3 regions of the Streptomyces sp. NPDC101118 genome follow, and region 1 is predicted to be linked to each of the others. Evidence: riboswitches for the same ligand, from Rfam matches in the RefSeq annotation. Region 1 holds a riboswitch; each other region holds the start of a gene.

Region 1 (9,775 bases):
CGCCTGCTGGTCCCGGCGCCTGGTGTGCAGGGGACCCGAGCGGCGTACCGACTCCTCGGGCGGCGGGGCGGGCGCGGGCCAGGGGCCGGCCAGCGAGGCCAGGGAGCGCAGGGCGCCGCGGACCTTGGGGTCGCGCAGGGAGGTGCGGGTGCGCAGTCCCGGTTCGCGCTCCCAGAGGAGTCCGGCGAGCGCGTCCAGCAGTTCGTAGAGGTCGCCATCCACGTCCAGCTCGCCGGCGACCCAGCCGCGCGCCAGGCCCAGCTCGCCCGGCTTCCACAGCAGTCGGCGCAGGGCACGCCGGTGCCCGACCACGAGGACCGGGGCGCCGGGCGGGCCGGCCTCGCTGCCGTCCCACGCGCGGATCCGGAGGGGCAGGGGGGCGCCGAGAAGAACTCCGGCGAGCTTGGTCAGCCGCGGCGCGGCGTCGGACATGGCACACCTCCCGAGGGATTACCCATCAGGATCGCGTACCCGCGGCGGTGGCCGAACATGCCCTTCCGGTTCCGTACGGAGGAACCGTCACGGTGCACGAGTGACGCCGTCCCGGCACGCCGAAGGGGCCGCCCGCACCACGGATGGCAGGCGGCCCCTTCGAGGGTCGTGCTTAGGAGGCCTTGGCCTTCTCGGCCGGGGCGGCGGCGGCAGCCGGCGCCGGGGCGGGCTTGGCCGCCTCGTAGAACTCCTCGCGCGGGGTCTCCATGGCACCCAGGGAGACGACCTCGCGCTTCAGGAACATCGCGAGGGTCCAGTCGGCGAAGACGCGGATCTTGCGGTTCCAGGTCGGGACGGCCATGCCGTGGTAGCCACGGTGCATGTACCAGGCGAGACGGCCCTTGAGCTTGATCTTCATCTTGCCCATGACGATCATCGCGACGCCCTTGTGCAGGCCGAGGCCCGCGACCGCGCCCTTGTTGGCGTGGCTGTACTCCTTCTGCGGGAAGCCCCGCATGCCGGAGACCACGTTGTCGCCGAGGACCTTGGCCTGGCGAAGCGCGTGCTGGGCGTTCGGCGGGCACCAGGCGTTCTCGACGCCGGCCTTGCGGGCGGCGAGGTCCGGGACCTGGGCGTTGTCGCCGGCGGCCCAGATGTAGTCGCTGCCCTGGACCTGGAGGGTCGGGGCGGTGTCGACGTGGCCGCGCGGGCCGAGCGGCAGGCCGTAGCGGGCCAGCGCCGGGTTCGGCTTCACGCCGGCGGTCCAGACGATCGTGTTGGAGTCGACCTCGAGGCCGTTCTTCAGCACGACGTGGCCGTCGACGCAGGAGTCCATGGAGGTCGAGAGGTAGATCTCGATGCCACGGCCCTCGAGGTGCTCCTTGCCCCACTTGCCGAGCTCGGGCCCGACCTCGGGGAGGATCTTGTCCGCGGCGTCGACCAGGATGAAGCGCATGTCCTCGCGCTTCACGTTGGTGTAATACTTCGCGGCGTCGCGGGCCATGTCCTCGACCTCGCCGATGGTCTCGGCGCCGGCGAAGCCGCCGCCGACGAAGACGAAGGTCAGCGCCTTGCGGCGGACGTTCTCATCGGTGGTCGAGTCGGCCTTGTCGAGCTGCTCGAGGACGTGGTTGCGCAGGCCGATGGCCTCCTCGACGCCCTTCATGCCGATGCCCTGCTCGGCGAGGCCGGGGATCGGGAAGGTGCGGGAGACGGCGCCGAGCGCGACGACGAGGTAGTCGAAGGGCAGCTCGTAGGCCTCGCCGACGAGCGGCGCGACCATGGCGACCTTGCGGTCCTGGTCGATGCTGGTGACGCGGCCGGTGAGGACCTCGGCCCCACGCACGACGCGCCGCAGCGGGACGACGACGTGGCGCGGCGAGATGCTGCCGGCGGCGGCTTCGGGCAGGAAGGGCTGGTAGGTCATGTACGACCGCGGGTCGACGACCGTGACGGTCGCCTCGGCGTAGCGCATCTTCTTGAGAATGCGCCGAGCCGCGTACAGGCCTACGTACCCACCGCCTACTACGAGGATCCTGGGACGCTCCGTGGTGCTCATGCCATCGAGTATCCAGCACCCGCTAGGGGGATGCTCGTGAGGGCCTTCACAAGGAGAGACAAGGCCTCTGCTACACTGCGCGGCCCACGTGACCGAGGTCATGGCGCGGTACGGGAACCAGGGTGTACGGCGAGACGTTGACACCCCCGCTGAACTGGCCCGGAGGCGTCCAGGAGGACTGGACCACTGATTTTGTCGATACATCCGACACGGATCCCGCAGTGGCCTCGCATCGCACGAAACGGGCCTGTCGGCCGCCGGCAGCCCTCGAAGGACCTTTACAGGCGGCCAACAGGCCCTTTTTCCTTGTGAAGAACTTCACGAAGTTCGTTCGGGCGGCGGCCCCAAGGGCCCCGGCCTAGGCGATCGAGAAGGCGATCCCGTCCAGAATGTCGTGTTCGCTCACCACGACCTCGGAGGCGTTCACACGCTCCATGACGGCCAGCAGCACCAGGCTCCCGGCGGCGATGACGTCCACCCGGCCCGGGTGCATGACGCCGATCGCGGCGCGCTCGGCGTGCGTCGAGCCGATCATCCGCTCGGAGATCTCTCGAACCTGCTCGTAGGTGACCACCGCGTGGTGGATCGCCTCGGAGTCGTACTCCGCCAGCCCCAGCGCGATGCCGGCGACGGTGGTCACCGAGCCGGCCAGGCCGACCAGGGTGCGGGCCTCGGCCAGCGGGACGGTCTCGGCGGCCAGGTCCAGCGCGGCCTCGATGTCCGCGCGCATGGCGGCGACCTGGGCCTCCGTGGGCGGGTCCGTGATCTCCCCGTCGTGGACCAGGTGGCGCTCGGTCATGCGGACGCAGCCGACGTCCACGGAGCGGGCGGCGCGCACGTGCTCCTCGCCGACCACGAACTCCGTCGAGCCGCCGCCGATGTCCACCACCAGGTACGGCTTCGCCAGGTCGGGGCGGGCGGCCAGCTCCTTGGTCGCGCCGGTGAAGGAGAACTCCGCCTCCTGGTCACCGGTGATCACCTCGGGCTCGACGCCCAGGATCCCCAGCACGCCGGCCACGAACTCGTCGCGGTTCTCCGCGTCGCGCGAGGCAGAGGTGGCCACGAAGCGGATCCGCTCGGCGCCCAGCTCCTTGATGACGGCCGCGTACTCGCGGCAGGCCGCGAAGGTCCGCTCCAGCGCCTCGGGCGCCAGGCGGCCGGTCTTGTCGACGCCCTGGCCCAGCCGGACGATGACCATCCGCCGGTCCAGCTCGGTCAGCTCGCCGGTCTCCCGGTCGCAGTCCGCGACCAGCAGGCGGATGGAGTTCGTACCGCAGTCGATCGCCGCCACGCGGGTCATGCGGACTCCTCCTTCTCGGCCTGCTCGCCCTGCTCGTCCTTCTCGTCCTTCTCGTCCTTCTCGTCCTTCTCGTCCTTCTCGGCGCAGGGGGTCACGCAGGGACCCTTGGCCCACCACTCGGGCAGCATCGCGATGGCCTCGTCGCCCAGCGGGTTCACGCCGGGGCCGGCGGCCAGCGAGTGGCCGACCAGCACGTGCAGGCACTTCACCCGGTCGGGCATGCCTCCGGCGCTCGGGAAGCCCTCCAGCACGTCGATCGCGTCGCGGCGCGCGATGTAGTCCTCGTGCGCGGCGCGGTAGGCGGCGGCCAGCTCCGGGTCGGTGCCGAGCCGCGCCTGCATCTCCTTCATCACGCCGTTGGCCTCCAGGGTGCCGATGGCGGAGGCGGCGCGCGGGCAGGTCAGGTAGTACAGCGTCGGGAACGGCGTGCCGTCGGGCAGCCGCGGGGCCGTCTCGACCACGTCGGGCTGACCGCAGGGGCAGCGGTGGGCGATGGCGCGCAGACCGCGCGGCGGGCGGCCCAGCTGCTCCTTGAACGCGGCGACGTCCGCGTCCGTGGGCTCGGTCCGGTCGGTCTGGGGCGGGGGCGTGTCCATGCCTGGGATGCGTCTCTTCGTTCGTGTGCTGTTGTGGGCTGTACGTCAGTCGGGCTGTGCGTCGGTGGGACGGTGCGTCAGTGGGACGGTGCGTCGGTCGGGCGGTGCGTCAGTCGGGCAGTGCGTCGGTCGGGCAGTGCGTCAATCCTCGTCCGGGCGGTCGGCCTTGTCGACGCCGTCCCAGACGTTGGAGTACCAGGGGCGGTCGGCCGCACCCTCGTCGGCGCTGCGCCGCTCCTCGGCCTCCGGGTCGACCACGGTGTAGCCGATCTCCCCGGGCCGGACGTAGTGCAGGTGCCGGCGGGCCTGCTGCTCGACGTAGGCCGGGTCCTGCCAGCGGGCCTTCTCGTCGCGGAGTTCCTCCAGGCGCTGCCGCGCCCGGTCGGCCTCCCGCTGCTGCTCCGCGATCTCCGAGCGCTGGGATACGTACTGGCGCATCGGATACGCGAGGGCGACGACCAGGGTACAGAGGACGAGCACGAGCAGCGCCGCTCGCCCGGTGAGGCGGCTGCGCCGGACCTGCCGGCGGGACTGGGAGCGGTAGACGTGGGCCGCGGTCCGCTCGCCGAGCGCCTTCAGCCTGGTCGCGGTGGAGAACCGATCCCGGTTCCCGGCCATGTCCCGCCTCCCCTGATAAGCACGTACGTCCCCGCACACGGTACGGGACCGAGTGCGGGGACGTACGGAGGCTCAGGGCGCTGTCAGCCGGTTCGGCCGGGTCAGCCCTTGAAGCGCGGGAACGCGCTGCGGCCCGCGTACACCGCGGCGTCGTCGAGGATCTCCTCGATGCGCAGCAGCTGGTTGTACTTGGCGACGCGGTCCGAGCGGGCCGGGGCGCCGGTCTTGATCTGACCGCAGTTCACGGCGACGGCGAGGTCGGCGATGGTGACGTCCTCGGTCTCGCCGGAGCGGTGCGACATCATGCACTTGAAGCCGTTGCGCTGGGCCATCTCGACGGCGTCGAGGGTCTCGGTGAGCGAACCGATCTGGTTCACCTTCACCAGCAGGGCGTTGGCGGAGCCCTCCTCGATGCCGCGGGCGAGGCGCTCGGGGTTGGTGACGAAGAGGTCGTCGCCGACGATCTGGACGCGGGAGCCCAGCTTGTCGGTGATGACCTTCCAGCCGGCCCAGTCGTCCTCGAACAGCGGGTCCTCGATGGAGACCAGCGGGTAGGCGTCGACGAGGCCCTCGTAGTACTCGGTCATCTCGGCGGCCGAGCGGGACTGGCCCTCGAACTCGTACTTGCCGTCCTTGTAGAACTCGGACGCGGCGACGTCGAGCGCGAGCGCGATGTCCTTGCCCGGGGTGTAGCCGGCCTGCTTGATGGCCTCGACGATGAGGTCGAGCGCGGCGCGGTTCGACTCCAGGTTCGGGGCGAAGCCGCCCTCGTCGCCCAGGCCGGTGGAGAGGCCCTTGGAGTGCAGGACCTTCTTGAGGGTGTGGTAGACCTCGGCACCCCAGCGGAGGGCCTCGGAGAAGGACTCGGCGCCGATCGGCGCGATCATGAACTCCTGGATGTCGACGTTGGAGTCGGCGTGCGACCCACCGTTGAGGATGTTCATCATCGGAACGGGCAGCAGGTGCGCGTTCGGGCCGCCGAGGTAGCGGAACAGCGGCAGGTCCGAGGCCTCGGACGCGGCGTGGGCCACGGCCAGGGAGACGCCCAGGATGGCGTTGGCGCCGAGGGAGCCCTTGTTGTCGGTCGCGTCCAGGTCGAACATGGCCTGGTCGATCAGGCGCTGCTCGGTGGCGTCGTAGCCGACGAGCTCCGGGCCGATCTGCTCGATGACGGCCAGGACGGCCTTCTCGACACCCTTGCCCATGTAGCGGTTGGGGTCACCGTCACGGAGCTCGATGGCCTCGAAGGCACCGGTGGAGGCGCCGGACGGAACGGCAGCACGGCCGGTGCTGCCGTCGTCGAGGCCCACCTCGACCTCGACCGTGGGGTTGCCTCGGGAGTCCAGGATTTCCCGAGCTACGACGACGTCGATGGACGGCACGAGCATCTCCTTCTGGGATGTGACGCTAGATGTGCGGTGGCGTGTGGGGCCGTGGGACCGGCCCTCGCCGCCTAGAGCCTAACCCCGTCGGGGGCGTCGGCCGCTCGACCGCCCGGGTCCTGGGACGAAAAAGGGACCGAATACCCGCCTTCCAGGACATAGACCCCTGATCAAACGAGCACAGGGGCTCCCAAAGGGGCTCCGGGAGGGGGTTACCGGGGGGTCAGCGGCCGGCGGACGGAGCGCCCTCCGGCCCGGCCGGAGGGTCCGGGGGCCGGGCCGGGCCGGAGAAAGGGGAACGCCCGCCCGGCGCGTCGGGGGGAGGACGCGCCGGGCGGGCGTGGCTACTGCCGGGCCGGGACTACTCCCGTACCGGAGCCGTTCAGGAGAGCTTCAGCATCTGGCCCGGGTAGATCAGGTCGGCATCGGTGACGATGTCCTTGTTGAGCTCGAAGAGCTTCTCCCAGCCGCCCTTGACGTTCTGGGCGTCGGCGATGGTGCCGAGGGTGTCGCCGGCCTTCACCTCGTAGGAGCCGTTGCCCTTCTCGAAGCCGGCGGCCGGGGCCGCGGGCTTCGGGGCGGCGGTGGTGCGCTCGGAGCGGGTGGTCGGAGCCTGCTGCGTGCGGGTCTCCGTCGTCTTCTTCTTGGCCTTCTTCTTGACCGGGGCGGACTCGCCCGAGCCGCCGCCGCTGTACTTGGCGCCGGAGAGGCCGACACCGCAGCTCGGCCAGGCGCCCTTGCCCTGACCGGCCAGCACCTTCTCGGCGATGGCTATCTGCTGGGACTTGCTGGCCTGGTTGGCCTGCGGGGCGTAGGCGGTGCCGCCGTACGCAGCCCAGGTGGAGGGGGAGAACTGCAGGCCGCCGTAGTAGCCGTTGCCGGTGTTGATGGACCAGTTGCCACCGGACTCGCACTGCGCGACGCGGTCCCACTCGGAGGCGGTGGCGGCGTTGGCGGTGCCCGCGACCATCAGCGGGGCGGCGACGGCCGCGCCGGTCACGCCGACGAGGGTGACGATGCGGGTGGCCTTGGACGCACGACGGTGCTTGCCCTTGGAAAGCAGCATTGGAGGCTTCTCCTCACCGACGCCTACGAGGTGAGCTGTCGGGTTCGGGCGTAGTGAGTTGCCCGGCCTCGCGTCCTAGCGCGTGGCTTCACCCCAAGCCGTTCCGTGACCGTCTTTCAACGGCCGGGCCCGGCACAAACCTTGGGTCCCCCGCTCCTGCCTTCGGCGCTTGCGCGACGACTGTTTCCCCCGTCCGCCGGCAGGACTCGGCGATGCGGTCGAAGGAGCCCGCGGTGGCGAGCGGTTCAGACCGTAGACAGACCGCTCCCCGATGTTCAAGGCAGGACATCGGGGAGAAACGGCCCGTACTTGCGCATCGGGAACCGGCGTTTGCGCAGGTGAGAAGGGGCGGTAGCCGAGCTTCCGGGCGGGACACGCCAGTTGACGGCCTGAGACTCATGTCTCACTGACGCCAGACTTACATGAATCCGGACATTGCCCGCTTTAACGGATGCCCGAAGTGCCCCTAGTTCTGCCTTAGGTCGAGGTTCTGACCGGGCTTGATGAGGTCCGCGTCATCGCCGATGACCTGCTCGTTGGCCTTGTACAGCGCGGCCCAGCCGCCCTTGAGGCCCTTCGCGTCCGCGATGTCGGAGAGGCTGTCGCCGGACTTGACGATGTACGTGGACTCCCCGGCGCCCTCGGGAGTGACGCCGGTGCCCGACCCGGCGTCAGGTGCGAGCGGGTCGGCGGTCAGGGCGTGACGTCCCGTTCCGTCCGTTTCGCCCGACACGCCCCCTGACGTCTCGTCGGCCGCGTCGCCCCGGTGCTTGCCGGTGCCGGGGGTGGCCGACCCGTCGGTGGCTCCGGGGGTCGCACCCGGGGTGCCCCCGTCGGTCGCGCCGGGCGTACCCGGGGTGCCGGTGGCGCCCGGGGTGGTGGGCGTGCCCGTGCCGGGGGTGGTGGGGGTGCCGGTGCCGGGGGTCGCGGTGCCGGGGGTGGCTCCGGGGGTTCCGGTGGCGCCCGGGGTGGCGGTGCCCGAGGGGGTGCCGGCGGTCGGCGGTGCCGGGGTGCGCGTCACGGGGGGCGCGGGGGTCTTCGTACCCGTGCCGGCCTCCTCGGTGGCGCCGGAGCCCTCGTCGGGGCGCACGGGCGCGGGGGTGACCGGCTTCGGCTTGCCGAGGCCGTCGTCCACGTCGGCCTTGGGGCCGGCCTTGGTGAGCCCGGCGGGGGCCGCGCACAGCGGCCAGGCCCCGGGGCCCTTCTCGGCGAGCACCCGCTCGGCCACGGCTATCTGCTGCGAGCGGCTGGCGAGGTCGGCGCGGGGCGCGTACTCCTGACCGCCGGCCTCCTTCCACAGCTCCTGGGTGAACTGCAGTCCGCCGTAGAAGCCGTTGTTGAGGTCGGCACTCCAGGTGCCGCCGCTCTCGCACTCGGCGACCTTGTCCCACGTGGCGGTGTCGGCGGCGCTGGCGTTGGTGGCGGCGAGCAGCGGCAGCGCCAGTGCGGAGCCGGTGACGCCCGCCGTGACGACGAGCGCAGGGGCCTGACGGGGGCGCCGGTGACGGCCGTTCCCGGAACGCATGAGGTGGACCTTTCGCGTGGCGGCAAAGGAAGTGACGGCGAACCTAGCGGGGTTCGAACGGATGTCACAAGTCGATGATGCGCAGATCACGTTGAGGTCACGAAAGTGAGGAATGCTCAATTCCGTTGTTTGGGACGGGGGGTGAACTCCACGGGCAGGGTGCGCAGGCCGCGCATGATGAGCCCGCCGCGCCACCGGAGTTCGTCCGGGTCGACGGCAAGTCGCAGGTCCGGCAGCCGGGTCAGCAGGGTGGCGAGCGCGGTCTGTCCTTCGAGGCGGGCGAGCGGGGCGCCGAGGCAGTAGTGGATGCCGTGTCCGTAGCCGAGGTGCTGGTTGTCGGTCCGGGAGAGGTCGAGGGTGTCCGGTCCGTCGAAGCGGGCCGGGTCGCGGTCGGCTGCGGCGAGCACCACGAGTACCGGATCACCTGCGGCGATGCGCTCTCCGCCCAGGGTCAGGGGCTCGGTGGCGAACCGCCAGGTGGCCAGCTCGACGGGGCCGTCGTAACGCAGCAGCTCCTCGATCCCGGTCTCCAGCAGGGCGGTCTCGCCGGCCGCGAGCGAGTCCTGGAGCCGGACCCTCTCGGCGGGATTCCGAAACAGGGAATACAGCCCATTCCCAATCAGATTGACGGTGGTCTCGAAACCGGCGAAAAGCAGGATGAATGCCATGGCCGCGGCCTCGTTCTCGGTGAGGTGCTCGCCGTGGTCACTTGCCCGGATCAGTCCGGAGATGAGGTCATCACCCAGGTCGTCCCGCTTCCGGTGGATCAGTTCCACCAGATAGCCGCGCATCTTCTTGACCGACCGGGCCACCCCGCCGCGGGGTCCGCCGCCGTGGCGGATCATCATCCCGGCCCAGTCGCGGAAGTCGTCCTGGTCCTCGCGCGGTACGCCGAGCATCTCGCAGATGGCGTAGATGGGGAGCGGGAAGGCGAACTCGTGGATGAGGTCCGCCTCCCCCTTCTCCGCGAAGCCGTCGATGAGGTGGTCGGTCAGCTCCTGCACCCGCGGGGTGAACTCCGCCACACGGCGCGGCGTGAACGCCTTCGACACCAGCCGGCGCAGCCGGGTGTGGTCCGGCGGGTCGATGTTGAGCAGGTGGGTCATCAGCTCGGCCTTGCGCTCGCCGGGGATGCCGGTCTTCCCCTTGGCGTGCGCCGGCTCCGCGTGGTGTGCCGGGTTCTTGCTGAGTCGCTGGTCGGCGAGGGCCTGCCGGGCGTCGGCGTACCGGGTGACGAGCCAGGCCTCGACCCCGCTGGGCAGCGCGGTGCGGTGCACGGGCGAGTGCTCCCGCAGCCA
Region 2 (9,775 bases), on a different contig from region 1:
AACGCGCTGCTGCTGCGCAAGAAGATCGAGGACTTCCGCCCCTCGCCGTACTTCGCCTTCGCCGTGCACATCGACGGCCTCCGCGAGCGGCACGACGAGTCCGTCGCCAAGGAAGGCGTCTTCGACGAGGCCGTGGCGGCCATCAAGGAGGCCAAGCGCCGGGGCTTCCGCGTCACCACCAACTCGACCTTCTTCAACACGGACACCCCCCAGACCGTCATCGAGGTGCTCAACTTCCTCAACGACGACCTCCAGGTCGACGAGATGATGATCTCGCCCGCCTACGCCTACGAGAAGGCGCCCGACCAGGAGCACTTCCTCGGCGTCGAACAGACCCGCGAGCTGTTCAGGAAGGCCTTCGCGGGCGGCAACCGGCGCCGCTGGCGGCTCAACCACTCGCCGCTCTTCCTCGACTTCCTGGAGGGCAAGGCGGACTTCCCCTGCACGGCCTGGGCCATCCCCAACTACTCCCTCTTCGGCTGGCAGCGGCCCTGCTACCTGATGAGCGACGGCTACGTGCCCACGTACCGCGAGCTCATCGAGGACACCGACTGGGACAAGTACGGCCGCGGCAAGGACCCCCGGTGCGCCAACTGCATGGCGCACTGCGGCTACGAGCCGACCGCCGTCCTCGCCACCATGGGCTCCCTCAAGGAGTCCCTGCGCGCCGCCCGCGAGACGGTCTCGGGCAACCGCGACTGAGGAGCGGCACACGATCACCAGGGGGACCAGCATGCCGATTCTCGAAGGGATCCGGGGACCGCACGATCTGAAAGCGGTTCCCGGCGAACTCCTGGCCGAACTCGCCCGTGAAATCCGGGAATTCCTGATCCATGCCGTCGCGAGGACCGGCGGCCACCTCGGACCCAATCTCGGCGTGGTCGAACTGACCATGGCCCTGCACCGCGTGTTCGATTCGCCGGTGGACCGCATTCTCTGGGACACCGGCCACCAGAGTTACGTGCACAAACTGCTCACCGGCCGTCAGGACTTCTCGAAACTCCGCGGAAAGGGCGGACTCTCCGGATATCCGTCGCGCGAGGAATCCGAACACGACGTCATCGAGAACTCGCACGCCTCCACCGTCCTCGGCTGGGCCGACGGCCTCGCCAAGGCCCGGCAGCTGCGCGGCGGCCCCGGCCACGTCGTCGCCGTCACCGGCGACGGCGCCCTCACCGGGGGCATGGCCTGGGAGGCGCTCAACAACATCGCGGCCGCCGACCGCCCGCTCGTCATCGTCGTCAACGACAACGAGCGCAGCTACGGCCCCACCATCGGCGGCCTCGCCGGCCACCTGGCCGCCCTGCGCACCGCCGACGGCTACGAGCGCCTCCTGGCCCGGGGCCGGGACCTCCTGGAGCGCACGCCCGTCGTGGGCAGGCCCCTCTACGGGAGCCTGCACGGCGCGAAGAAGGGCTTCAAGGACGCCTTCGCGCCCCAGGGCCTGTTCGAGGACCTGGGCCTGAAGTACATCGGCCCGGTCGACGGGCACGACACCGAGGCGCTGGAGGCCGCGCTGCACCGGGCCAAACGATTCCGCGGCCCGGTCCTCGTGCACTGCATCACCCAGAAGGGCCGCGGCTGCCCGCCCGCCCTCGCCGACGAGGCCGACCGCTTCCACACCGTCGGCGTCATCGACCCCGGGACCGGGCTGCCGCTGGAGACCCCGGCACCCTCCTGGACCTCCGTCTTCGGCGAGGAGCTGGCCCGGATCGGCGCCGAACGGCCCGACGTGGTCGCCGTCACCGCGGCGATGCTCCACCCGGTCGGCTTCACCGAGTTCGCCGCCCGCTTCCCCGACCGCGTCTGGGACGTCGGCATCGCCGAGCAGCACGCGGCCACCTCGGCCGCCGGCCTCGCCGCCGGCGGACTCCACCCGGTCGTCGCCGTCTACGCCACCTTCCTCAACCGGGCCTTCGACCAGGTCCTGATGGACGTGGCCCTGCACCAGTGCGGCGTCACCTTCGTCCTGGACCGGGCCGGCGTCACCGGCACCGACGGCCCCTCCCACAACGGCATGTGGGACCTGTCGGTCCTCCAGGTCGTCCCCGGCCTGCGCATCGCCGCCCCGCGCGACGCCGACCAGCTCCGTGCCCAGCTGCGCGAGGCCCTCGACGTCTCCGACGCGCCGACCGTGCTGCGCTTCCCCAAGGAGACCGTCGGCCCCCCGGTGCCCGCGGCCGGCCGCGTCGGCGGCATGGACCTGCTGCTGCGCGCGGCACCGGGCCGGGAGGACGTGCTGATCGTCTCCGCGGGCGTGATGGCCCCGGTCTGCCTCGGCGCCGCCGAGCTGCTCGCCGCCCGGGGCGTCTCCTGCACCGTGGTGGACCCGCGCTGGGTCAAGCCGCTCGACGAGGCCCTCGTACCGCTGGCCGCCCGGCACCGGCTGGTCGCCGTGGTCGAGGACAACAGCCGCACCGGGGGCGTGGGCTGGGCCGTAGCCCAGCAGCTGCGGGACGCGGGGACCGACGTACCGCTGCGGTCCTTCGGGATCCCCGAGCGGTTCCTCGCGCACGCCAAGCGCGCCGAGGTGCTCGCCGACGTCGGGCTGACCCCGGTCGAGATCGCCGGGGGCATCGCCCGCGCCCTGGGGGGCCAGGAACAGCGCGACGGGACCGCGGCGGCACTCCGCGGCCAGGCCAGCGCGCCCGAGGAGGAGAACACCGCATGACAGAGGACCCCACGGCCGCGGGGAAGGGCTTCGACCTCGGCCGGCTGCTCGCCGAACGCGGCGGGGAGCGGTACGAACTGCACGCCCGCCACCTCAACCACCAGCTGCCCCGCATGCTGCACACCATCGGCTTCGACAAGGTCTACGAGCGGGCCGAGGGCGCCCACTTCTGGGACTCCGAGGGCCGCGACCACCTGGACATGCTGGCCGGCTTCGGCGTGATGGGCCTGGGCCGGCACCACCCGGTGGTCCGCAAGGCGCTGCACGACGTGCTCGACGCCTCGCTCGCCGACCTGACCCGCTTCGACTGCCAGCCGCTGCCCGGGCTGCTGGCCGAGCGGCTGCTCTCGTACAGCCCCCACCTGGACCGGGTGTTCTTCGGCAACAGCGGCACCGAGGCCGTGGAGACCGCGCTGAAGTTCGCCCGCTACGCCACCGGCCGGCCCAGGGTGCTGTACTGCGCCCACGCCTTCCACGGCCTGACCACCGGCTCCCTCTCGGTCAACGGCGAGAACGCCTTCCGCGACGGGTTCGCCCCGCTGCTGCCCGACACCGCGGTGCCGCTCGGAGATCTCGGCGCCCTGGAGCGGGAGCTGCGCCACGGGGACGTGGCCGCCCTGATCGTCGAGCCGGTCCAGGGCAAGGGGGTGTACCCGGCGCCGCCCGGCTACCTGCGGGCCGCGCAGGAGCTGCTGCACCGGCACCGGGCGCTGCTGATCGCCGACGAGGTGCAGACCGGCCTCGGCAGGACCGGGGACTTCTACGCGTACCAGCACGAGGCGGGCGTGGAGCCCGACCTGGTGTGCGTGGCGAAGGCGCTCTCGGGCGGGTACGTGCCGGTGGGCGCCACCCTCGGCAAGGACTGGATCTTCAAGAAGGTCTACTCGTCCATGGACCGGGTGCTGGTGCACTCGGCCAGCTTCGGGTCCAACGCGCAGGCGATGGCGGCCGGGCTCGCGGTCCTCGCCGTGATGGACGACGAGGGGCTGGTGGCGCACGCGCGGGCGATGGGAGACCTGCTGCGCGGCCGTCTCGCGGCCATGGTCGACGAGTACGAGCTGCTGCACGAGGTCCGCGGCCGGGGGCTGATGATCGGCATCGAGTTCGGCCGGCCCTCGTCGCTGGGGCTGCGCAGCCGCTGGACGATGCTCCAGGCGGCCCGCAAGGGGCTCTTCGCGCAGATGGTGGTCGTCCCGCTGCTGCAGAAGCACCGGATCCTGACGCAGGTCTCCGGCGACCACCTGGAAGTGATCAAGCTCATTCCGCCGCTGGTGATCGACGAGGCGGACGTGGAACGGTTCGTCGCCGCGTTCCGGGACGTGATGGACGAGGCCCACGGCGGCGGCTCGCTGATGTGGGACTTCGGGCGCACGCTGGTGAAGCAGGCGGTCGCGGGGCGCTGAGCGGCGGCGGCGGTACGGACCCGCGTGCGGGTCCGTACCGTCTGGCGGTGCGTCAGTCCAGCAGGCGCTCGCGCAGCCGGTCCAGGGTGTCCGGGCCCAGGGCCAGGCCCTCTGCCAGGTAGCCGTCGACCCCGCCCCAGACCTCGTCGATGGTGGCGAAGGCCGCCTCCAGGTACTCGGCCCGCGCGTCGAAGAGCGGGCTGAGCAGCGCCATCACCTCGGGGGAGCGGGCCTCGGGGGCATCGCTGCCGCGGCGGACGCGGTACCGGCGGTGCGGGGCGTTCGACTCCAGGTAGTCCGTGACGATCGCCCCGCGCTCCACGCCGAGCGCGAGCAGGGTGACCGCGATGGAGAGGCCGGCCCGGTCCTTGCCGGCCGCGCAGTGCATGAGCGCGGGGACGCTGTCCTCGGCGAGGGCGTGCACCACCCTGCTGTGCTCGGCCGTCCGCTCCTTGATCATCTTGCGGTACGAGGCGGACATGCGCGCCGCGGCACGGCCGTCACCCAGGACCTCCTCCAGCTGGGTCAGGTCGCCGTCGCGGACCATCTTCCAGAACTCCTTGCCGTCGGCCGGGTCGGAGAGCGGGATGTTGACGTTGCGCACGCCCGGCAGGTCGACGTCGGGACCTTCGAGCGCCTTGTCGGCGGCGTTGCGGAAGTCGAAGACGGTGTGGAGTCCGAGCGATGCGAGGTAGTGCGCATCGGTATCGGTGGCATGTGCCAGATGTCCGCTTCGGAACAGACGCCCCGTTCGCACCCTCCGTCCATCTGTGGTCGGAAGTCCGCCCACATCGCGGAAGTTGCGCACGCCGGTCAGCTCCGGCTCGGTCGACGGCGCCTGGGGTATCTGCTGGGTCACGTGGGGGCTCCTGGCGGCTCGGGGGACATGTCCGAATTGCACTACTTGGCGTCAAGTTACCGCAATGAGGCGGCAGATGTGCGACCTCCTCGTGAGGCAGATCATACGGTGACCGTGAGTGGCTGCGGTGGAATCCCGAATTCCGCTGTAGTGCTGGCTGTTACACGTCCGCAATGGACGGAGTGTGACGGGAATTCCGTCGATCATTCATCCGGGTGATTCCCAAGGGGAATTCACGGCTTGTTCCGTCTGCGGGCGCTGGATTACCGTCGCCGTCGATCCGGGTGGAACGCCGAATCCTGCCGCCCCCGGAAACCGCACCCGACCACTCGTGCGGCAGGAGCGGGGGAACCAGGTAAGCCGCCGGACGCGATCTTCTCGCGGCCGGCTCGGGGTGAAGCCGCACCCGTGCGGCCGGGCATCTCCAGCCCGAACCCGACAGCTCACCTCGCAGGCGCCGGAGAGGAATGCGCCATGCCCGGAAAGGGTAAGCACCGCCGTCCCAAGTCCAGCCCGATAACCCGCGGTTTCGTCGCCGCCGGTACCGGAGGCGCCGCCCTCGCGCTGCCGCTGATGGGGGCCTCCGGCGCCCACGCCGCCGGGCCGGCCGCCGCCCCGCAGGCGCTGCCCGCGCAGGCCCCCCAGGCCGCCCACGCCGCCCCGGCCGCCGTCCCGGCCGCGGTCCCGCAGGCCGCCCCCGTCACGTACACCGTGGTGGCCGGCGACCACCTCTCCAAGATCGCGTCCGAGCACCACCTGAGCGGCGGCTGGCAGAAGCTGTACGCCGACAACCGCGCGGCCGTCGGCGGCAACCCCTCCCTGATCCACCCCGGCCTGGAGCTGACCCTCGGCGCCGCGGCCGCGCCGAAGGCGGCCGAGGCCCCGGCGAAGCCCGCGGCCGCGCCCAAGCCGGCGAAGAAGGCCCCGGAGAAGACCCAGAAGAAGGCCGTCCGGAAGGCCGAGCCCAAGGCCGTCGCCGAAGACACCGGCGCCGACCGGTCCGCGGCCACCGCCAGCCGTTCCACCCAGCGTTCCACCACCGCGGTGAGCGGCGCCGGGTTCGTCGCCCCGGTCAGCGGCGGCATCAGCACCTCCTACCGGGCCGGCGGCGGCATGTGGGCCAGCGGCTACCACACGGGCGTCGACTTCTCGGTCGGCTCCGGCACCACCGTCCGCGCGGTCGGCGCGGGCACCGTGGTCTCCGCCGGCTGGGGCGGCGCGTACGGCAACGAGGTGATCATCCGGCACGAGGACGGCCGCTACTCCCAGTACGCCCACCTGTCCTCGCTCAACGTCTCCGCGGGCCAGTCGGTCGGCGCCGGCGACAGCATCGGCCTCTCCGGCTCCACGGGCAACTCCACCGGCCCGCACCTGCACTTCGAGATCCGCACGGGCCCGAGCTACGGCGACGACATCGACCCGCTGGCCTACCTGCGGGACAAGGGCGTCAGCGTCTGAGCCGCGTCCGCCGGCGCGCCCGACGCGTCCGACGCGTCCGACGCGTCCACTGAGGCAGCCGTGCGACCGGGTCCCGAGGGGGGTCCCGGTCGTACGGCTGTTTTCGGCCAAACTGACCGGGTGGTCCAGATCACCCCGCGTCAACCCCTTCCTACGGTCGCGTAGGTCACATCCTTCGGTGAAGGATGTGCTCCCGTGGCAGGAGAATCGACACCTTCAACAGCAACAGCACCCGTATCCACCCTCCCCATCGGCTCGTACGCCGCGATCGGGGACAGCTTCACCGAGGGCGTCGGAGACCCCGGTCCCGACGGCGCCTTCCTCGGCTGGGCCGACCGGCTGGCGGTGCTGCTCGCCGACCGCCGTGACGAGCACGACTTCCGGTACGCCAACCTCGCCGTACGCGGCCGGCTGCTGGACCAGATCGTGGCCGAGCAGGTCCCCCGGGCCAAGGAGCTCGCGCCCGACCTGGTCACCTTCTGTGCGGGCGGCAACGACATCATCCGCCCCGGCAGCGACCCCGACGCCGTCGCCGAGCGGTTCGAGGCGGCCGTCGCCGACCTCACCGGCGCCGTGCCCACCGTCATGATCACCACGGGCTTCGACACCCGCGGCGTACCGGTCCTGCGTCACCTGCGCGGCAAGGTCGCCACGTACACCGCGCACGTCCGCTCGATCGCCGACCGGTACGGCTGCCCCGTCCTCGACCTCTGGTCGCTGAAGTCCGTACAGGACCGGCGGGCCTGGGACGACGACCGGCTCCACCTGTCCCCGGAGGGCCACACCCGGGTCGCGCTGCGCGCCGCGCAGGTCCTCGGCCTGGAGGTGCCCGCCGACCCGGACCAGCCCTGGCCGCCGATGGAGCCCCGCGGCTCCGCCGAGGTCACCCGCGACAACATCCAGTGGGCGCGCGAGCACCTCGTACCGTGGATCGGCCGGCGGCTGCGCGGCGAGTCCTCCGGCGACCACGTCGAGCCGAAGCGGCCCGACCTGCTGCCGCTGTAGAGGTGGAGCGGTCGGCACGGCACCGCTCCGGGTGGGCGCGCCCGTACGGGAGAGGGGCGCGCCCGGCCCGGTGACGGCTCCCGCGGGAAGCCCGCCGGGAGGAGCGCGGGACGCGGCCGGGGGAGCGACGGGGGCAGGCGGGGGAGCGACGGGGGCAGGCGGGGGAAGCGCGGGAGGCAGGCGGGGGAGCGGAGGCGTCCGTTTCGCGTGGCGCGGCCGGAATCCTTCGGCGCGCGCGCACGTTGGGAAGGGCAGAGCACACCCACGTCCCATCGTCACAGGAGGCGCCTTGACCGGCTCCCGTCCCCTGCGCGCAGGGCTGCGCGCGCTGCGGCCCGAGGCCTTCGGCGCGGACCCGTCCGGAGAGCGGATGGAGCGGATCCTCCGCTCGCCGCACTTCGCCGACGGCGTCTTCCAGAACCCGGTGGGCACCCGGGAGCGGCCGAGCGGCTCGGCGCTCGCCTTCGCCAAGATCTATTTCCGCAAGGAGGAGCGGGTCCGGCGCACGCCCAGCGCGCCGATCCCGGTGCACCCCACCACCCTGGCCGACATCGCCCGGCCGCCGGCCACCGGTCTGCGGCTGACCTGGATGGGCCACTCCAGCGTGCTCGCGGAGATCGACGGGCACCGGGTGCTCTTCGACCCGGTCTGGGGCGACCGCTGCTCCCCGTTCCCCTTCGCGGGGCCCAAGCGGCTGCACGCGGTGCCGGTGCCGCTGGCCGCCCTCGGCCCGGTGGACGTGGTCGTGATCTCCCACGACCACTACGACCACCTCGACCTGCCGACGATCAAGGCGCTGGCCGCCACCGACACCGTCTTCGCCGTCCCGCTGGGCGTCGGGGCCCACCTGGAGCGCTGGGGCGTGCCGGCCGACCGGCTGCGCGAGCTGGACTGGCACGAGAGCACCAAGGTCGGCGGCCTGACGCTCACCGCGACCCCGGCCCGGCACTTCTGCGGCCGGGGCCTGCGCAACACCCAGCACACGCTGTGGGCCTCCTGGGTGGTGGCCGGCGACGAGCACCGGATCTACCACAGCGGCGACACCGGCTACTTCCCCGGCTTCGCCGAGATCGGCGCCGCCCACGGCCCCTTCGACGCCACGATGATCCAGATCGGTGCCTACAGCGACTTCTGGCCGGACATCCACATGACCCCCGAGGAGGGCATGCGGGCCCACCTGGACCTCCAGGGCGGCCGGCCGCACGGCGTGCTGCTGCCGATCCACTGGGGCACCTTCAACCTGGCCCCGCACGCGTGGTCGGAACCGGGCGAGTGGACGGCGGACGAGGGCGAGGGCGCGGGCCAGCCGGTCGCGGCCCCACGCCCGGGCGAACCCTTCGAACCCGCCGGCAGGCTCCCGGTGGAGCGCTGGTGGTCCCCGGTGGCCCACGAGGCACCGCGCACCTGGACGCGCCGTGAGCCGGCCGCCGGACCGGACCAGCCGGCCGGCCCGGCCCACGAGGAGCTCAGGGAAGACCTGGACCTCGCGGGCGACCGGTAGCGGCGTACGCGAGCGGGCCGCCCGGCAGGCCCGGGCGGCCCGCTCGCGTGTTTCGGGTCAGGGCTGTTGTCCGCCGGCGATGTTGACCATCCACGTGATGCCGAAGCGGTCGGTGCACATGCCGAAGACGTCTCCCCACATCTGCTTCTCCAGGGGGACGGACACGGTGCCGGCGGCGGACAGCTTGTCCCAGTAGCCGCGGAGTTCGTCCGCGTCGTCGCCGCTCAGGCTCACGGCGATGTTGTTGCCGGCGTTCAGCGGCATGCCGGGCGGGTTGTCGGCGCCCATCAGGGTGAAGCCGCCGGGCGTCTCCAGCATGCCGTGCATGATCTTGTCCTCGTATCCCGGGGGCGCCTCGCCCCCGAAGCCGCCGTAGGTGTGGACGGCCAGCTCGCCGCCGAAGACCTCCTTGTAGAACTCCATGGCGGACTTCGCGTCGCCGTCGAAGCTGATGTACGGGTTGAGGCGAGAAGGCACGGTCGCTCCCGATGTGACGGATGGTCGGTTCCGGAAGGTTATGTGCCGGTCGGGTGTGGGCGCGGGACCGCGGCGGTGTGGTCGGTTCCGCGTCGCGCGGCCCCTGGGCGGGCGCGGCGGTGCCGGTCACGGGTCGAGGCGGGCGGCCCGGGTCTGGAGGTAGCGGCGCTCCGGGAGGCTGAGGGTGGCGCGGGCGGCCGCGCGATAGGCCCCGGCGGCGCCCTTCGGGTCGCCGGCGCGTTCGAGGAGGTGGCCGCGGACGGCCGCCAGGCGGTGGGAGCGGGCGAGGCGGGGTTCCAGGGCGGCCAGCGCGGCCAGCCCCGCCTCCGGGCCCTCGACCATCGCCAGGGCGACCGCCCGGCCGAGCTCCGCCATCGGGTCGGGGCCGGGCGACCGGGCCA
Region 3 (9,775 bases), on a different contig from region 1:
CCCGCGGGGTCCCGGGGCCCGAAGCCCTGCTCGGCCACCGGCCGGGCCAGGAACGCCCCCCGGCCCTCGGCCACCCACTGCCGCGCCGTCTCCACCAGCTCGCGCATCACACGCCGCCCTTCTCGACTCCGCCCGGTCTTCCCAGGTCAGCCCCCAACGTATGCCCGCTCCGGGCCGCCGGACCCCGTCCGCGCCGAGTTTCGGGCGGTCCACCAACCCACCCGCTTGGACGATCACCCCAACCCCGCCGGGGCCCGTCCTCGTGAATGCCGCCGTGCCCCGCGCGGCGCCGCCGCCGCGCGGGCCCCCGTACGACGACGATGCCCGGAGGCGGGGCGCCGCGGAGCCCGGAACACCGGGGCCGGGCGGCCGGCGCGGGCTACGGAAGGACACACCGGATGGACTGGGTCGTCACGGCCGTGGGCGCGGTGCTCGTGGCGGCCATCCTGCGCGACGTCTTCCACACCCTCTGGCACCCCACCCGGCACGGCGGGCTCAGCAGGCTGGTGATGACCGCGTTCTGGCGGTTCAACCGGACCCTCAACCTCCGCCGCAGGACGGCCGCGGGACTGGCCGGCCCGCTCGGCATGGTCACCGTCGTCGCGCTCTGGGCCGCGGTCGTCGGGGTGGGCTGGGCGCTGATCTACTGGCCGCACATGCCGGACGCGTTCTCGTACAGCTCCGGCCTCGAACCGGCCGAGCACGCCGGACCGCTGGACGCGCTGTACGTCTCCCTGGTCACCGTCGCCACCCTCGGCCTGGGCGACATCGCTCCCATCGACGGCTGGCTGCGGGTCCTGGCGCCCGTCGAGGCCTTGGTCGGCTTCGCGCTGCTCACCGCGACCGTCTCCTGGGTGCTCGGCATCTACCCGGCCCTGGCCAGGCGGCGCGCGCTGGCGCTGCGCCTGTCGCACCTGGCGCGCACCCGGCCCACGGGCGAGGGGTTCGACTCCCCGTCCGGCGCGGCGCTGCTGGACGGCCTCGCCGCCGGGTTCTGTGTGACCAGCGTGGACTTCCTCCAGTACGCGGAGTCGTACTACTTCTCCGACGGCGCCCCGCACACCACGCTGGCCCGCCAGGTCCCGTACGCCGCCCGGCTGGCCGCGGCCGCCGGACGCGCCCGGGACCCGGACGTGCGGATGGCCGGCGGAGCGCTGAGGGCGGCCCTGGACGACCTCGCGGCCGTGCTGGACGAGCAGTTCCTCAGGACCGGGCGGCCGCCCGACCGGGTCTTCGAGGCCTTCGCCGAGGACCACGGCCGCCGCGGGGGCCGGCAGGCCGCTCCGGAGACGCTGTAGGCAACGGTTCCATACCGGTGGGCGGGGGCGCCGTTTCCCCTTCGGCCAGGCCCGGTTGAGAGGACGTGAAGACGACATCGACGCCCGGGCCGCTCGCCGCGCTCCAGGGTGCCTACTGGCTCGACTCCCCGTCCGCGCACGAGGGCGAGGACTGCGGGCGGTGCGCCGCACTGCGCACGGACGCCCCGGCGCCCGTGCCGCCCGCCGCCGAACCGCCCTGTCCGCGCGCCCCGTTGGTGCTGCGCGCGGCGATGACGGTGCTGGCCGCCGCCTCGATCGTCACCGCGTTGCTGCTGACCGGCCTCGACGTGGTGCCCTGAGGGGGCGGCGGGGCCGCGCCGGTCAGTCCTCGGAGCGTTCGGTGACGGGGGCGTCGGTGCGGTCGCCGAGGAACTCGTACCAGCGGCGCTGGAGGCACACGTACCGGGTGTCCGCCTCCACGAGCCGGAGGAAGGCGCCGACGGCGTCGGCCAGCCGGCCCTGGAGGCCGCCGTCGGCGAGGTCGCCGCTGCCGGTGAAGCCCTCGTGCGCCTTGGCCAGGCTGAACATGTCCGGGTAGACGCGGCAGCCCAGGTGCTCCAGGGGGACGCGCAGGGCCCAGAGGCCGCGGTTGCCGCCGACCATGGAGGGCGAGGCGGAGACGAGCAGCGCGTGCTTGTCCTTGAAGGGCTGCGGCCGGACCCGGGACACCCAGTCGACGGCGTTCTTGAGCACCCCGGGCACGGAGGCGTTGTACTCGGGGGAGGAGATCACGAAGCCGTCGCAGGAGGCGATCCGCTCCCGCAGGGCCAGCGCGCCCTCCGGCAGCCCCGTCTCGGCTTCGGCGTCGCCGTCGTAGACCGGCATCGGGAAGTCGGCCATCCGGGCCAGGTCGACGGCCGCGCCCGCCTCGGCGGCCAGCCGGGCCACCAGGGCGGCCAGCCGCGTGTTCAGCGACCCGGCGCGCAGCGACGCGCCGAAGACCAGCAGACGCACCGGCTGGCGCACCTCGTCGGGGACCGGCATGCGGGCCGCTTCGGGGACCGCCGCGGGTCCGGGGTCAACAGTCATGGTCCGCTGCCTCCAGTGCGGGGGGGTGTGACCACGAGCCCAGCACAGCGGGGGAGCGGCGGACGGGTGCCGGGGCCGTGCCGTGGGCGAACTCACCCGGGCGGCCGCGGCCCCCCTCGAACCACCCTCACCAGAACGGACTAAAACGGACATAGATGAGCGCTTCCGGCGCATCCCGTTTTTCCGTGCCGCGCCGGTATTTCGCACTCCTTGTGATGCCCGGTGATATGTGTCACGCGCGGCTTTCGTGCGACGGGTCGCGAGGGCCCCGAAAGCGTTGCCGCGACTGGAGGGTTGGGGTGTGCCGAAAAATCGATCTTGTCCTTTTCCGGCCCGAATTCCCCCGTTCGCTTTCCTTTAGCGAATTCGGGACTTGTTCCGTCCCGCGGCTCTCGCCTACGGTCACGCTCATTCCGGGTGGAACGCCGAATCCTGCCGCCGCCCGGACCGCACCGTCCCCATTCAATTCACGTACGGCAGGAGCGGGGGAACCAGGTAAGCCGCCGTTCCGCGATCTTTCGCGGAACGGCTAGGGGTGAAGTCACCGCGTGTGGCCGGACAACTCCAGTCCGAACCCGACAGCTCACCTCGCAGGCGACGGAGAGGAATGCGCCATGCCCGGAAAAGGCAAGCACCGCCGCCCCAAGAACACCCGTCTGACCCGCGGCTTCGTCGCCGTCGGCACGGGTGGTGCCGCCCTGGCCCTGCCCGTGCTGGGCGCCACCACGGCCAGTGCCGCGGCGCCCGCCGCGGCCGGGACCGTCGCCCCGCAGGCCGTCGCCGCCGCCCCGGCCGCGGCGCAGAAGGCCCCCGTGACCTATTCCGTCAAGGCCGGCGATTCCCTCGTGAAGATCGCCGAAAAGCATTCCCTCGCCGGCGGCTGGAAGAAGCTCTACCAGGACAACAAGACGATCATCGGTGACGACCCGTCACTCATTCGTCCGGGCCTGAAGCTTTCCGTCGGGGCGGCCGCCAAGAAGGCCGCGCCGGCCAGGAAGGCCGCGCCCGCGCGGGCCGACCGTTCCACCCGCACCACCACCCTCAAGGCCGCTGCCCCCAAGGCGAAGAGCTACGCCGACAACCTCGACGGGTGGATCCGCGAATCCCTGGACGTCATGGCCAAGCACGGGATCCCCGGTACCTACAACGGCATCTACCGCAACGTCATGCGGGAGTCCTCGGGCAACCCGCTGGCCATCAACAACTGGGACTCCAACGCCGCCGCGGGCATCCCCTCCAAGGGCCTCCTCCAGGTGATCGACCCGACGTTCCGCGCCTACCACGTGCCCGGCACCTCGACGGACTCGTACGACCCGGTCGCGAACATCACCGCCGCGTGCAACTACGCCGCCGCGCGCTACGGCTCCATCGACAACGTCTTCGGCGCCTACTGATCCCTCGCGGGTGTGCGACACCGGGACCGGCGGCCACGGCCGCCGGTCCCGGCCGCGTTCGCGGGTGCGATTCCGTGCGTGCGATTCCGCGGGCGCCTCCGGCCGTGCGCCCTGCCGGCTCCGCGTGTACCTGACAGACGGCGGCCGGGAGCGTTGAGCGCGGGCCCCGGGCTGCCGAAGCTGGCCGGAAGTGGCCCCCGGCCCCGGCGTCGCACCCCCGCTCCGCCGTGGCCCGGGGCGTGATGTCGCGCCGACCGGATGAGGAACCACGTGATCGACCTCGATGGACAAGTCGCCCTGACCACGGAGCTCTTCGGTGACCCCGAGGCCCTGTTCGGCACGCTCGGCGGGCGGGGCCCGGTCCACCGCGTCGCCCTGCCGGACGGCATGCCCGCCTGGCTGGTGACCGGCCACCGGGAGGTGCGGGAAGCCCTCTCGGACCCCCGCCTCGTCCGCGGCGCGCACGCCGCCGCGCCCGAACTCAGGCAGTACCTCGGCATGTACAGCGACGAGTTCGTGCTCACCAAGCACATGATGCTGAGCGACCCGCCGGACCACACCCGCATGCGCAAGGTGGTCGCCAAGGCCTTCACCCCGCGCCGGGTCGAATTGCTGCGCCCCCGCGTCCAGGAGATCACCGACGGGCTGCTCGACGCCGTCCTGCCGGCCGGCCGGGCCGACCTCGTGGAGGACCTGGCACTCCCCCTGCCGATCGCGGTGATCTGCGAGATGCTCGGCGTCCCGTTCGGCGACCGCGACGAGTTCGGCCGCTACGCCGAGGTCATCACCGGCATGAACGCCTCCTCGGGGCCCGGTGAACTCGCCGCCGCCGGACAGTGGTTCAACACGTACCTCAGCGAGCTGATCGCCAGCCGCCGCACCGAGCCCGGCGACGACATGATCTCCGGCATGCTCGAGGCCCAGCGGCACGGCGACACGCTCTCCGACCTGGAGATGCGCTCCAACGTGTTCATCCTGCTGGTCGGCGGCTTCGAGACCTCCGTGAACCTCATCGCCAACGGCGTCCTCGCCCTGCTCCGCCACCCCGAGGCCCTGGAGCGGCTCCGCGCGGACGAGGGCCTGCTGCCCGGCGCCGTCGAGGAGCTGATGCGCTTCGACAGCCCGGTCTCCACGGTCACCTACCGCTTCGCGGCCGAACCGCTCACCATCGGCGGGGCCGAGATCCGGCCCGGCGACCACGTCGCGGTCTCCATCGCCGCCGCCAACCACGACCCGGCCAGGTTCACCGACCCCGGCCGGTTGGACATCACCCGCCGGACCAACGGCCACCTCGCCTTCAGCCACGGCATCCACTTCTGCCTCGGCGCCCCGCTGGCCCGGCTGGAAGGCGAGATCGCGCTCCGCGAGGTGCTGCGCCGGCTGCCCGGCCTCGGCCTCGCGGAACCGGCCGAATCCCTCACCTGGAAGCAGAACTTCATCGTGCACCGCCTGGACCGGCTCCCGGTCACCTTCACCCCCGGGCCCGCGTAGGCCCGGGCCCGCACCGCCGCGGGCCACGGGGCCGCTCCCGGAGCCGCGCCCCGCTCAGAACCCCGGGAGCGGCTCCGGGTCCGGCTCCGCGGGGGCGTCGGTGCCCGGCAGCGGCAACTGGTGCAGCAGCCGGTCCGGTTCCACCGCGCGCAGCGAGGCGCTGCAGCTCACCAGCGCGCCCGTGGCGTCGCGCTGCATCCCGGGGTGGTCGTGACGGGCGGCCTTCCACTGCCCGACGCCGACCGGCATCGCGGCGACGTTCCGCCCGCAGGCGGGGCACTGGACACGCGGCATCTTCATCCCCTCAGGATGGCCCATCCCGCCGACAACACGGGCGGCCGCCCTCCCGGCCCGTCCCCGGCCCGTCCCCGCCCCTCCGGCCGGGGACGGGCCGGTACGTCAGACCGCGTGCGGGAACCGGAACATCCGGTCCGGGTCGTAGCGCCGCCTGACCTCCTCCAGGCGGGGCAGCGCCGGCCCGTAGTAGGCCGCGCGCCAGTCCGGCAGCCACGGGTCGGCGTAGTTCTGGTACGCCCGCCCGCTCGCCCAGGGCCGCAGCCGCGACCACAGGTCCCGCAGCCACCCCTCGTGCCGGGCCGCCTCGGCGGGCGTGGCGGTGCCGGGCCACAGGGCCAGGTACTGGGCCAGCAGCTCCTCGCCCCGGTGCACGAAGGCGGTGTCGCCGACGGCCACCCGGTTCAGCGCCCCGCCGCACACCCCGTCCAACTGGACGACGCCCCGCCCGCCGGGCGGCACCGCCGCCGGGTAGCCGGCGACCGCGTCGAGCAGCACGTCCACCGCGGCCTCCGACAGCCCGCCCGCGCGCCAGAAGTCCGAGCGCGCCGCGTACGTCTCGCGTTCCAGGCTCCCGCGCGGGTCCTGCCCCGGCAGCCCGCCGGGCAGGTGGCACTGCGGCACCGTGCGCTCCCCGCACCCCGCCATGACCCGCATCGTCTCCCCGTACCCCCGGACCACGAGGTGGCGGTCCAGCGGCTCGGCCCCGGCGAGCGCCTCCAGCCGGTCCAGCAGGCGCTCCGTCCCGCCCGCGCCGTCCAGGCACACCACGCGCACGGCCGGCCCCGGCGTACTCCCGTCAGGCCCGGCTCCGTACAGCTCCACCTGGCTCCAGTACGGGTCCGGCAGCTCCGCCAGCCACCGCCGCCAGCCCAGGACCAGCGCCTTCGCGTCCCGCCACGCCCAGTTCAGCTCCGCGAAGGCGCAGTCGGCGACGGCGTGGGTGCGGAAGCGGAACTCGGTGACCACGCCGAAGTTCCCGCCGCCCCCGCCGCGCAGGGCCCAGAACAGGTCCGGCTCGTGACCGGCGTCCACGTCCCGCACCACCCCGTCGGGGGTCACGATCCGCGCCCCGGTGAGCCGGTCGCAGGTCGCCCCGTACGCCCGGCCGGACACGCCCAGCCCGCCGCCGAGGGTGAGTCCGGCGATCCCGACGGACGGGCACAGCCCGGTGGGGAGCCCCGCCCCGACCGCCCCCAGGCCCGCGTGTACGTCGGCCAGCCGGGCCCCGGCGCCGATCCGCGCACTGCCGGCCCCCGGTGTGACCTGCGCCAGCGCCCCCACGTCGACCACCAGGCCGGGTCCGGTCGACCAGCCGGGGTAGCTGTGCCCGCCGCTCCGGGGCACCACGGGCAGGCCCTGGTGGCGCACGAACTCCAGGCACGCCGCCACATCGGCCTCGTGCGCCGGGTACGCCACGGCGGCCGGGGCGGTCCCGTCGTGGCGCGGCTGGTACAGGCGCTTCGCGGCGGGGAAGTCCGGGTCCCCGGGCAGGACCAGCCGCCCGTCGAGCCCCCGGGCAAGCGCGGCGAGGCCGGCGTCCCGGCGCGCGGCGCCCCCGGCACTCCGGCGGCCGCCGGGCCCGTGGGGCGGGCCGTCGGGCTTCCGGCGCCCGGCGGCGGCCTCCGCCCGGCCCGGCACGGCGAAGGAGGCGAACAGGGACGCGGCCAGCAGCCGCCGCCGGTGAAGGGTCATACCGCCCACTACGCCGCGTACCGCCCCCCGCGCCCGCCGCGGCGCGCCGCCGCCCCGCGGATCTCCGCCCGGGCGGCCCCGGAAGCCCGGGGGCCTACCGCCGGTAAAGGCCGGGGAAATTCCTGACTACCCTCCTGCGCTTCCCGCACCCGGAGTTTTCGTTGCCTTGACACGTCCTTGACGCGGATCCATGCGCCCGCCCCCGGCTCGCACGACGGAATCCGCAGCCTTCCCGCCATTGACCGGCGCCCACCCGGAGGCTTCCATTCCTCCCCGGGAGCACCGGCACCCCCCATCACCAGCCGCCCCGGAGGCGATACCGCTCCCGCCCCAGAGACACCGCAAGCCGATCGGAACCGCCTGATGACCGACACCCTCAGCGCCCCGCACGCGCTGGCCCCCGCCACCGGCCCCACCCCGCAGAAGCTCAAGCGTTCCATCGGCGTCGTGGGCGGCACGCTGCTCACGCTCTCGTGCGTGACGCCCGCCTCGACCCTCTTCGTCGTCGTCCCGGACCTGTTCTCCGGCCTGGGCACCTTCACCGCCCTCACCATCGCCATCGGCTCGCTGCTCTGTATCGGCGTGGCCTTCTGCTACTCCGAGCTGGGCACGCTCATCCCCAGCGCGGGCGGCGAGTACGCCATGGTGTCGACCCTCGCCGGCCGCCTCGCGGGCTGGCTGGTCTTCGTGCTCTCCCTGCTCGTGGTGATGATCGTGCCACCCGTGATCGCCATGGGCACCGCCGACTACCTCGCCCCGGTCGTGCACGTCCCGGCCCCGCTCGCCGGCGCCGGCGTCATGCTGCTCGCCACCCTCGCGGGCCTCCTCGACCTGCGCGCCAACGCCTGGATCACCGGCGTCTTCCTGGTGCTGGAGGTGGTGGCCGCCGCCGTGGTCGCCGTACTCGGCTTCGCGCACTCCGAGCGCGGCATGGACGCCCTCGCCCACGGCCAGGTGGCCACCGGGGGCGGCGGCCACTCCGCCGTCACCGCGGGCCTCGTGATCTCCGGCCTGGCCATCGCCCTCTTCATCACCCAGGGCTTCTCCACCGCCGTCTACCTCTCCGAGGAACTGGAGAACCCCCGCCGCAACGTGGCACGCACCGTGCTCGCCACCCTCGCCATCTCCACCGCCGTGATCCTGGTCCCGGTCGTCGCGATCACCGTCGGCGCCCCCGACCTGGAGACCCTGACCAGCGGCGACATCAGCGGCATGGTGACCGCCTGGTCCAACTCCGCGGTCGGCACCTTCGTCAGCCTGTGCGTGGCCCTGGCCATCGTCAACGCGGGCATCGTGATGGTCATCCAGAACTCCCGCGTGCTCTTCGCCTCCGCCCGTGACAAGGCCTGGCCCGACCCCGTCAACAACGCCCTCTCCCGCCTCGGCCGGTTCGGCTCCCCGTGGGTCGCCACCCTCGTCGTCGGCGTCCCCGGCGCGGCCCTCTGCTTCGTCAACCTCGACACCCTCTACGGCGTGACCGGCGTCTCCGTCACCGGCATGTACCTCCTCGTCGCGGTCGCCGCCCTGTTCAGCCGCCGCGGCGCGCACGGCGGGACCCGCGCCTGGCGGATGCCGCTCTGGCCCGCCGTGCCCGTGGTGCTCATCGCCGTGCTCGGCTACGTCCTGGTCCAGCAGGACACCGAGTACCTGCTCTGGACGGGCGGCATCACCGCCGCGGCCACCCTCTACTGGGCGCTCTACCTCCGCCCGCGCCAGGACTCGCGCTGGCTGGTCAGCCTCCCGGAGGACGCCGGTCACTGACCGGGGAGGGAGCGTCCGCACGACGGGGCCGGGGGCGGCAGGGACGACGCCCCCGGCCCCCGCGCGTGCCCCATTCCCCGGTGCCATGCTGGGAGGAGGCAGAGGCCCGGGGGGACCGGGAGGCCGCGATGGGCTGGTACGGCGACCACGTGGTGCCGCGGATCATCGACGTCGCCTGCGGCGCGAAGACCGCACCACCGCTGCGCCGCCGGGTCTGCGCGGGCCTGGCCGGCGAAGTGGTGGAGATCGGCTTCGGCACGGGCCACAACGTCCCCTTCTACCCGCCCGAGGTCACCTCGGTCGACGCCGTGGAGCCCTCCGACACCGGCTGGCGTCTGGCCGCCGACCGGATCAGGGCCTCGTCCGTGCCGGTCCGCCGGGGCGGCCGCGACGCGCAGGTGCTGCCGTACGAGGACGACCGCTTCGACGCCGCCCTGTCCACCTGGACCCTGTGCACCGTCCCGGACCCCGGGGCGGCACTGGCCGAACTGCGCCGGGTGCTGCGGCCGGGCGCGAGCCTCCACTTCGTCGAGCACGGCCTGGCCCCCGACGAGGACGTGCGCCGCTGGCAGCGCCGCCTCGAACCGGTCAACAAGCGGCTCCTGGGCGGCTGCCACCTCACCCGCCGGACCGTGCCGCTCCTCACCGCCGCCGGCTTCACCATCCGCGAGGTGGACTTCTTCTACGAGGAGGCCGCCCCGAGGTTCCTGGCCGCGGACGCCCTGGGTGTCGCGCTGTCCCCCTGACGGCGTCGTCCCCGCGCGGGCCCGCCCCGGCCCCGGCCGGGTTCAG

The links. Region 1 has a riboswitch for cyclic di-AMP ahead of ACIQUQ_RS13195 (transglycosylase family protein). Riboswitches for the same ligand answer to the same signal wherever they lie in the genome.
Region 2: it holds a riboswitch for cyclic di-AMP, as region 1 does, so the genes downstream of both, ACIQUQ_RS23435 (peptidoglycan DD-metalloendopeptidase family protein) here and ACIQUQ_RS13195 (transglycosylase family protein) in region 1, are expected to answer to the same signal.
Region 3: it holds a riboswitch for cyclic di-AMP, as region 1 does, so the genes downstream of both, ACIQUQ_RS27335 (transglycosylase SLT domain-containing protein) here and ACIQUQ_RS13195 (transglycosylase family protein) in region 1, are expected to answer to the same signal.

Annotation. Positions count from the first base shown of each region.
Region 1 is NZ_JBIVZG010000006.1:90,517-100,291, forward strand. Features, by position in the region: gene ACIQUQ_RS13165 (class I SAM-dependent methyltransferase) at 1-432, opposite strand, end outside; gene ACIQUQ_RS13170 (NAD(P)/FAD-dependent oxidoreductase) at 605-1,990, opposite strand; gene ACIQUQ_RS13175 (exopolyphosphatase) at 2,349-3,290, opposite strand; gene ACIQUQ_RS13180 (DUF501 domain-containing protein) at 3,287-3,886, opposite strand; gene ACIQUQ_RS13185 (septum formation initiator family protein) at 4,028-4,504, opposite strand; gene eno (phosphopyruvate hydratase) at 4,606-5,892, opposite strand; gene ACIQUQ_RS13195 (transglycosylase family protein) at 6,269-6,952, opposite strand; cyclic di-AMP (ydaO/yuaA leader) riboswitch at 6,958-7,130, opposite strand; gene ACIQUQ_RS13200 (transglycosylase family protein) at 7,419-8,477, opposite strand; gene ACIQUQ_RS13205 (cytochrome P450) at 8,594-9,775, opposite strand, start outside.
Region 2 is NZ_JBIVZG010000015.1:70,419-80,193, reverse strand. Features, by position in the region: gene hpnH (adenosyl-hopene transferase HpnH) at 1-702, shown strand, start outside; gene dxs (1-deoxy-D-xylulose-5-phosphate synthase) at 734-2,671, shown strand; gene ACIQUQ_RS23445 (aspartate aminotransferase family protein) at 2,668-4,074, shown strand; gene ACIQUQ_RS23440 (tyrosine-protein phosphatase) at 4,127-4,933, opposite strand; cyclic di-AMP (ydaO/yuaA leader) riboswitch at 5,246-5,403, shown strand; gene ACIQUQ_RS23435 (peptidoglycan DD-metalloendopeptidase family protein) at 5,408-6,391, shown strand; gene ACIQUQ_RS23430 (SGNH/GDSL hydrolase family protein) at 6,587-7,396, shown strand; gene ACIQUQ_RS23425 (MBL fold metallo-hydrolase) at 7,686-8,897, shown strand; gene ACIQUQ_RS23420 (VOC family protein) at 8,955-9,374, opposite strand; gene ACIQUQ_RS23415 (RNA polymerase sigma factor) at 9,501-9,775, opposite strand, start outside.
Region 3 is NZ_JBIVZG010000020.1:28,157-37,931, forward strand. Features, by position in the region: gene ACIQUQ_RS27315 (XdhC family protein) at 1-107, opposite strand, end outside; gene ACIQUQ_RS27320 (potassium channel family protein) at 399-1,298, shown strand; gene ACIQUQ_RS27325 (hypothetical protein) at 1,364-1,618, shown strand; gene ACIQUQ_RS27330 (NADPH-dependent FMN reductase) at 1,641-2,303, opposite strand; cyclic di-AMP (ydaO/yuaA leader) riboswitch at 2,762-2,958, shown strand; gene ACIQUQ_RS27335 (transglycosylase SLT domain-containing protein) at 2,963-3,742, shown strand; gene ACIQUQ_RS27340 (cytochrome P450) at 4,013-5,233, shown strand; gene ACIQUQ_RS27345 (hypothetical protein) at 5,288-5,533, opposite strand; gene ACIQUQ_RS27350 (FAD-binding oxidoreductase) at 5,633-7,222, opposite strand; gene ACIQUQ_RS27355 (APC family permease) at 7,586-8,983, shown strand; gene ACIQUQ_RS27360 (class I SAM-dependent methyltransferase) at 9,112-9,729, shown strand; gene ACIQUQ_RS27365 (squalene/phytoene synthase family protein) at 9,772-9,775, opposite strand, start outside.